2 regions of the Sporosarcina newyorkensis genome follow, and region 2 is predicted to be linked to the other one. Evidence: riboswitches for the same ligand, from Rfam matches in the RefSeq annotation. Region 2 holds a riboswitch; the other holds the start of a gene.
What was found. A riboswitch is a leader RNA that binds a small molecule or an ion and turns the genes downstream of it on or off. The one in region 2 is predicted to bind thiamine pyrophosphate.
Positions count from the first base shown of each region.

Region 1: linked by a shared signal. The riboswitch ahead of B5D59_RS05290 (3-oxoacyl-ACP reductase) and the one ahead of B5D59_RS08060 (thiamine phosphate synthase) in region 2 are both predicted to bind thiamine pyrophosphate.

Region 1 covers NZ_FUYJ01000002.1:195,698-199,868, forward strand. The annotation lists gene B5D59_RS05280 (acyl-CoA dehydrogenase family protein) at 1-288, shown strand, start outside; gene B5D59_RS05285 (hypothetical protein) at 511-792, opposite strand; gene B5D59_RS05290 (3-oxoacyl-ACP reductase) at 942-1,706, opposite strand; TPP riboswitch at 1,768-1,866, opposite strand; gene B5D59_RS05295 (CoA transferase subunit A) at 2,013-2,717, shown strand; gene B5D59_RS05300 (3-oxoacid CoA-transferase subunit B) at 2,717-3,361, shown strand; gene B5D59_RS05305 (trypsin-like peptidase domain-containing protein) at 3,521-4,171, shown strand, end outside.
Region 2 covers NZ_FUYJ01000003.1:294,232-298,402, forward strand. The annotation lists gene B5D59_RS08050 (heavy metal translocating P-type ATPase) at 1-1,855, shown strand, start outside; gene B5D59_RS08055 (Crp/Fnr family transcriptional regulator) at 1,833-2,531, shown strand; TPP riboswitch at 2,625-2,733, shown strand; gene B5D59_RS08060 (thiamine phosphate synthase) at 2,813-3,403, shown strand; gene thiS (sulfur carrier protein ThiS) at 3,421-3,627, shown strand; gene B5D59_RS08070 (thiazole synthase) at 3,624-4,171, shown strand, end outside.

The DNA of each region.
Region 1 (4,171 bases), on a different contig from region 2:
GCATTAGAGGAATGCGGATTGACGCAAGTACTAGATAGAGAAATTGATAGTGTGCAGGAAGGATTGACTGCCTTTGCTTCCTATGATTATTCTTTGCAAACATTTGAAGCGAAAAGATGGATGAAACGCATGTCGGACGTATATGAAAGCGTCGTGAGTTTGGAGTGGGCTGCAAAGTATGGTAGGAAGTATGAGAAGTTAGCAGAGGTGTTCATGGAAGATACATGGGGGTTGCGTAAGTCAGGCGAACCGATGAAAACAGTGGAATGCTTTGAGGAATTAATCTGAAAAGCAAGACTGTATAAATGGAGGGCTGTCCAGGGAGTGATCTCCTGAACTGCCCTTCTTCCATGTGCGTCATTTTGCTGTTGAAGATCATAAAGTGTCTATACGCGATCATAAAGGGGTTTCTTATGGTGATTTAGGAGAGTGAAAGGTGGAATAATCTCTTATGGCTGCTAGTTTTAGTCTCATCGAACGACACCGTGTTGGATTCTGAAATTCCTTGTATCAGCTATATCTTATCGTGCAAATGTCAGCCAAGGCGAATTCTTGGACATCTGCATCTCCGAACGGTTGAAAATGGATAACTCGATTGTTTTTGTTGAATTCTAAGTAATAGCCATTATGCTGAATATTTTTTGAGTGTTTCAAGGTGATTTCGATAGGATCTCCCATCATTAAATCGACGAGTATATGAATTAATTTCTTTTCGTCATAACATCTAGTCTCCCGATTCGATACATGAGAAGAGTCACAGCCGCTGCAAGGTCTAAACTTTCTTGATGACATAAAATATGCACCTCCTTCTCTCTTAGTGTATGTCGAAAAACGTGAGAGAACTGTGCCGTTTCATTTGATGAATTCAACGCAAAGGAGGTGCTATCTAATATACGCTTGATCTACAAATCAACCATGCAAAAAGTCAGGAAATGACTCTATCAATCCATCACCAATCCGCCATCCACTACGAGATTTTGTCCTGTGACGGCACGGCTGGAAGGAGAAGCGAAGAAGACAACCACATCAGCTACTTCTTCTGGAGTGACGACTCGCCCAATCGGTGTGTTGGCTTTAATGATATCGAACACAGCATCCGGCGTTGCGGCGCTAGCATCTGTTTTCAGTAAAAGCCCACCTGACACCATATTGACGGTGATACCATCAGGTCCTAATTCTTTTGCCATGCTCCGCGTCATACCGAGCAAAGCGGCCTTGCTCGTATTGTAATCGTGATAAGGTACGACAGGATTCTGCACCAAGTTTGTTCCGATATTGATGATTCGACCAAACTGCAATTGTGTCATGCCTTCCCGAGCTGCTTGAAGCGTATTTAGCGTTGCCCCCACAGAACCTTCCAGCTGTTTATGATAATCCTGCCATTCAATCGCATTCAACTGTTTCCGATCATCACCATTGAATGAAAAGTCGATTAACGCATTGTTGACGATTGTCGTAATTGGCTGTCCGAAATGGTGGTTAGCCTGTTCTACTAATAACTGCAGGTCATCTGGATTCCGCACGTCTGCCCGCAGTGCTATGGCCCGGTCACTGCCGATTTCATTCACAACTTGCTGAGCTTTATCGCTATTTTGAAAGTAATTTACGATAACTTTTGCACCTGCTTCGCCAAAAGCCTTCGCAGTTGCCGCGCCCAACCCTCTGCTTGCACCAGTCACCAATACTACTTGATCTTTCAATTCCAATCCATCCAGCTCCTTTTTTCATAGGTTTATACAAAAAAAGACCACTGAAAGTTAGTGGCCGCTGAAAAAAATGCCACTTCCCTCCGTCGGTATCAACCGAATCAGGTTCAAAGGGTCGGAGTTTTCTCCTCTCAGCCAATAGGCACCCCCAGTGATTTTGTTATGTATGTGTCTGTGAAGTATAGCATTAGGGACATTTTAATACTATGAATTACCATTCTTTTTCATAGTTTCATGCAAATATCTGAATCATTTGTTAAAATAAAATAAGGGTGAAGCACTGGCAAAGAACAGGAGGAGAAACGTATGAAAACGATCTACTCAACAAATTTGCAAGCGGTTTCAACTATTCAAGATGGAGCGACGTTAATGGTTGGCGGATTCGGACTGGTTGGGATACCTGAGCAGCTGATTCTGGCATTGGCGGAAACTGAAGTGAAAGATTTAACGATCATATCAAATAATTGTGGCGTGGATAATTGGGGACTTGGCTTGTTGCTGCAAAAGAAGCAGATCAAGAAAATGATTGGATCGTATGTTGGGGAGAATAAGGAATTTGAACGCCAGGTATTGGCAGGGGAAATTGAAGTCGAGCTGACACCGCAAGGAACGTTGGCTGAAAAGATACGTGCAGGCGGCGCGGGGATACCGGCTTTCTATACGCCTGCTGGAGTCGGGACACAGATTGCAGAAGGAAAAGAAGTGCGGGTCTTTGATGGCAAGGAGTATTTATTGGAGGAAGCTTTGAATGCAGATTTCGCATTGATTCGCGCAGCGAAAGCCGATCAATTGGGAAACTTGATCTACAATAAAACGGCACAAAACTTTAACCCACTTATGGCGGCGGCAGCTAAATTTACAATTGCTGAGGCGGAAGAGATTGTAGATGTTGGAGAACTAGATCCTGCCCACATTCATACCCCAAGCATTTATGTGCAAGGCTTATTGGAGGCAAAACAAGAAAAACGAATTGAGCGGCTGACGACTCGGCAGAAAGGGGAGGGAGCTTAATGAAACCAATTCATTTTAGAGAGCGCATTGCGAAAAGGGCAGGGCAGGAAATTAAAGACGGCAACTATGTCAATTTAGGAATTGGTATGCCAACGCTTGTAGCGAACTATATTTCAGCTGATAAAACAGTCATTTTACAGTCGGAAAATGGATTATTGGGCATTGGGCCGTATCCTTTAGAAGAAGATGTCGACCCTGATTTGATCAATGCTGGAAAAGAAACGGTCACAACGGTTCCCGGCTCTGCTTTCTTCTCGAGTGCCGAATCATTTGCGATGATTCGCGGCGGCCATGTGGATGTCGCGATTTTAGGGGCAATGGAAGTGTCTGAAACAGGAGACTTGGCCAATTGGATGATTCCAGGGAAAGTGATCAAAGGGATGGGTGGCGCGATGGATTTAGTGCACGGTGCCAAAAAAGTGATCGTCATAATGGACCATGTTTCGAAAACCGGTGAACCAAAAATTAAAAAGCGCTGTACGCTGCCGCTTACCGGAAAAGGAGTTGTCGATAAGATCATTACCGAAAGAGCATTAATTGAAGTGACTCCAAAAGGTTTAGTGCTGAAAGAAGTATTTGACGGCTTTACGGCAGAGGAAGTTATTGAATCAACAGAAGCTGATTTGATTCGGGGAGACAATTGAATGTAGAGTATATGGCTCTGTCATAAGTAGACAGAGCTTTTTTGTGTGATTTTACATAAGAGTGAGTCTTTTATAGTGATTTTTATGGTATTATTTAACGTATACATAGTTGCATATAACTAACAATATTAGGTGCTAATAGAAGGGGGAGTGAATTGCATGTTCTGTTCAAAATGCGGTCATAAAAATACAGACAATGGGAAGTTTTGTGCGGGCTGCGGCACGGAAATGAGTAAATCGTCTGGCAGTAAATGGGTACCTGCTATTGTTCTTACCTGCTTCATTGTCTTGGCAGGGACAGGTGGAGTATTTGGCTATGCGACAGACTGGAGTTTTAAAATTCCGAAGAAGACTAATGCATTGCCTGATACAGAAGCGGTGGCTGCAGCGGAAGGTGAAAATGGCATTAAAATCCAAACTACTCCTGCGGTTGCAAAGCAGTCGAAGCAACAGTCGAAAGACAAAACCGTACTTATAAAAGAGTCATTACCCAGCGTGTTTACAGTCTTGACCGGTTCGGGCTCTGGTTCAGGTTTTCTTTATAAAAAGGGCGGATATATTGTTACGAATGCTCACGTGGTAGTAGGCTATACAGATGTGGTTGTCCGAAATTCCAAAGGGGAAGATATGGGAGGCAGAGTTGTAGGGATTTCCGATAAATATGATATAGCCTTGATTAAATCCGAAGCAAATAAAAATGTGAAGCCATTCGTGATCGAGCAAAAAGAAACGCCGATCGGTACGGAAGTCATCGCGATTGGCAGTCCGAACGGCTTTGAAAATACCGCGTCAATCGGCTATTTGACTGGA
Region 2 (4,171 bases):
CTTAGCAGCCGCGATCATCATGCATATTGCCGGGTGGCATGATGCACGCCAAATCACGTTGGTTACTTCTACTTTGATAGCCGGGACTCCAATCACGATCAAGTCTTTTAAAGCTATCCGGATGAAAGCGTTCAGCATAGAATTACTCGTCACGATTGCGGTTGTCGGTGCATTATTCATTGGAGAATATGTAGAATCTGCGGTCGTCACGTTTCTATTTTTATTCGGGGCGATGCTGGAAATACGAACAATGGAAAAGACTCGCTCTTCCCTGAAAGCTCTTACCGACTTAGCTCCACTAGAAGCACGCGTCATGCGTGATGGTGAAATATTGACCGTTTCAGTAGACAATGTTGAAATCGGCGATCAGGTCATCGTTCGATCAGGAGAAAAAGTTCCTGTGGATGGTCCAATTATTTCGGGGACCGCCACACTAAATGAAGCAGCTATCACAGGTGAATCGGTTCCCGCCAGCAAAATGCTGGATGATCAAGTATTCAGCGGTACACTAGTGGAACATGGTTATATAGAAGTGATTGCCGTAAGAGTTGGTAATGACACGACTTTCGCCCGCATTATTGAATTAGTGGAAGAAGCGCAGGAATCCAAATCGAAAACCGAAAAGTTTCTCGAGCGTTTTGCTACTATCTATACGCCTTCCATTGTGCTCTTGTCCGTGCTCGTTTATCTTTTAACACGGAACATCGAAATGACGTTAACTTTCCTCGTCATCGCTTGCCCTGGAGCCCTCGTCATTTCCGCACCGGTTTCGATCGTTGCAGGAATTGGCAACGGAGCCCGAAACGGTGTCTTGATAAAAGGCGGTGAAGTAATGGAACAGCTAGCGAAAATTGATACGATCGTCTTTGATAAAACAGGTACATTGACAAGAGGGCGACCTGAAGTAACTGATGTCTACGGATTAGGTATAGAGAAAGAAGAGTTACTGCGTCTCACAGCCGAAGCCGAAATGATTTCAGAACACCATCTAGGCCGGACTATCGTTAAAGAAGCGAAGAAACGTGCGATTCATTTGTCCAATCAACCGGAAGACGCTGAAGTGGTTAAAGGAAATGGAATAATGGCTACAGTAGAAGGAAAGCATCTCGCAGTTGGCAATCGCAAACTAATGGAAGACCAAAAGATCCCGATTCCTTCTGAAATGGAAGACTATGCATCACAACGTGAGAAAGCTGGAAATACGGCAATTTTCGTCAGTATTTCCCGGGAAATCACAGGAATCATCTCTGTCGCCGATCAAATTCGTCCGGAAGCTGCCGAAGCGTTGGCCAAATTGCGGAAAAATGGCATCAAGCAAATGATCATGCTGACAGGCGACAATCGACATACAGCCCAACTAGTTGGCGAACACCTTGGCCTTGACGAAATCTATGCGGAATTATTGCCTAAAGATAAAGTGGCGGCAGTTCAGAGTTTGAAAGAACAAGGTCACCGAGTTGCTATGGCAGGCGACGGAATCAACGATGCACCCGCCATAGCAACGGCGGATATTGGGCTCGCCATGGGAGAAGGCGGAACAGATATTTCAATGGAGACAGCGGACATCGTCTTGATGGCAGATCGGCTCGATCAATTCTCCCATGCCTATGCTTTAGCGAAAGCAACTGTACAGAACATGAAGCAGAATACCTTCTTTGCGGTCGGTACCGTATTCCTTCTGTTGCTCGGTGTATTACTCGGCAAAGTATTCCTCGCTTCCGGTATGCTCGTCCATGAAGTGAGCGTACTTCTGGTGATCCTGAACGCCATTCGATTAATACGTTATACTAACGACAAGCCATCGAATCAAAAACAAAGTGAGGTGATATCGGATGAACCAAGGATCACATTGTGACCTAAGCACGAACGATCTTCACCGTTCCTGCGTTTCGCTCGTCCCTCTTTTCAATCACTTGGATAAGCAGCAAATGGATAAAATCGTCGCGCTTGCACGCAGCATAAACTACCCTCGCGGTGAAATGATTTACCATAGCGGTGATCGCTCAGAAGGTTTATATATATTGCATAAAGGACGAGTCAAGGTCTATCGTCTATCGGAGAATGGCAAGGAACAACTCGTCCGTATCCTGAAACCAGGAGAATTCACAGGCGAGCTTTCCTTGTTCGACGCAAAGCCTCATGACGCATATGCGGAAACTTTGGAAGCCGTTGAACTGTGTATCATCCAACGGGACGAGATGCAGCAACTTTTGCAATCTCACCCTGCAATTTCATTGAGGATGCTTACGGAATTCTCTTCCCGACTCGCGGATACAGAGCTGCGAGCCGCCCGAATCGCCATGGAATCTGCTGAAACTCGACTTGCGTTGTATTTGGCGGATCTATCAGAGGAACAGCAACAATTGACCATCCGACTGCCGATGAGCCGAAAAGATCTAGCTTCCCATCTTGGCACGACACCCGAAACAATCAGTCGTAAATTAAGCGTATTCGAAGAACGGGGCTGGATACGCCAGACCGGTTCTAAGATTGTAGAGATTTTCGATTTAGATTCTTTATTACTCATATAATGGCTATATGAAATTCAGCAAGAGATGAAAATTTGACATCCCTCTTTTCTTTCAATCTGGTAAGTGCTATGCTGTAAGTGAATATCATAATCTTTTGACCATTAGGGGAATCCTTCACAAGGACTGAGAAAAGAGTGCGACTCTGAAACCCTTATCACCTGAACAGGTTCGTACCTGCGGAGGGAAGTGGCAAGTCGTTTTGGCGTACTCTCATACATGCCGACACATCCAACCACTTTCCGATTCGGGAAGTGGTTTTTTCATTTGGAGGTGAACTGGAAATGAAATTGGTCGGTGTCACGGATGATTGTCATTCTGTTGATGAACTGCTGCTCAAGTTGCTGGAGACGGAGCCTTATATCGATGAATTTATCTTACGTGAAAAGTCGAAGACGGATGTACAGCTGATCGAATTGATTTCACGTCTCTCTACTAGAGGGTTTCCATTGGATAAAATAATTGTACACGCACGGCCCAGCCTCGCAAACTCGCTGTCCATAGCCTGTCAGCTGACAGGCTATGGAATGTCGGTGAAGGAAGCACGTACCACTTTTCCGTCGCTGAGATTAGGATCTTCCATCCATTCATTGGAAGAGGCACGAGAAGCACAAGCTGCTGGAGCAGACTGGCTATTGTATGGACATATTTATCTGACATCATCCAAAAAAGGCTTGGCTCCGCGGGGTACGGATGAGCTTTTTGAGATTGCATTATCATGCACGATTCCCGTCTATGCAATCGGTGGAATTCGGCCAGTTCATCTGCCGTTTTTTAAAAGACACGGCGTCAGAGGTGCAGCAATCCTGTCCCCCATCAGCAGTCAAGACGCAGTGAGCGCAGTTAGAGATTATGCACGTGCAAGAGATTCATAGCAAAGGAGCGGTGTTCATTGGGCAAAACAATTGATTTGAACGGTAAGTCGTATTCGGTTGTACCTGAGGTGGAAACAGTTCAGCAGTTACTGGAGCATTTGAAGCTTGGCAATCGAATTTTGATCGTCGAAAAGAACAAGGAAATTCTGCAGAAGGACAGTTACGATGCACCAATTATGGACAGAGATCAAATTGAAATCATACATTTTGTTGGAGGCGGATGAGGATGTTACAAATAGCAGATAAAAGGTTTTCTTCACGTTTATTGTTAGGCACAGGGAAGTATCCTTCATTTGAGACTCAAAAAAAGGCAGTTGCGGTATCAGAGACAGAAATCTTAACATTTGCGGTGAGACGGATGAACATTTTCGAAGAGTCTCAGCCGAATTTCCTGGAGCAACTGGATTTAGAGCACTATACATTATTGCCAAATACAGCAGGCGCAAGCACAGCGGAGGAAGCGGTGCATATCGCGAAGCTGGCGAAAGCATCGGGATTATGTGATATGGTAAAGGTTGAGATTATTGGCTGCAGCCATTCCTTGTTGCCTGATCCAGTGGAAACGTTGCGTGCATCTGAAATGCTGCTTGAAGAAGGTTTCATCGTGCTGCCTTATACGTCGGATGATGTGGTGCTGGCACGGAAACTTTGTGAATTAGGCGTTCATGCCATCATGCCGGGCGCTGCACCGATTGGTTCAGGTCACGGAATTTTGAATCCGTTGAATCTTTCTCTAATTATCGAGCAATCAAATGTACCGGTCATTGT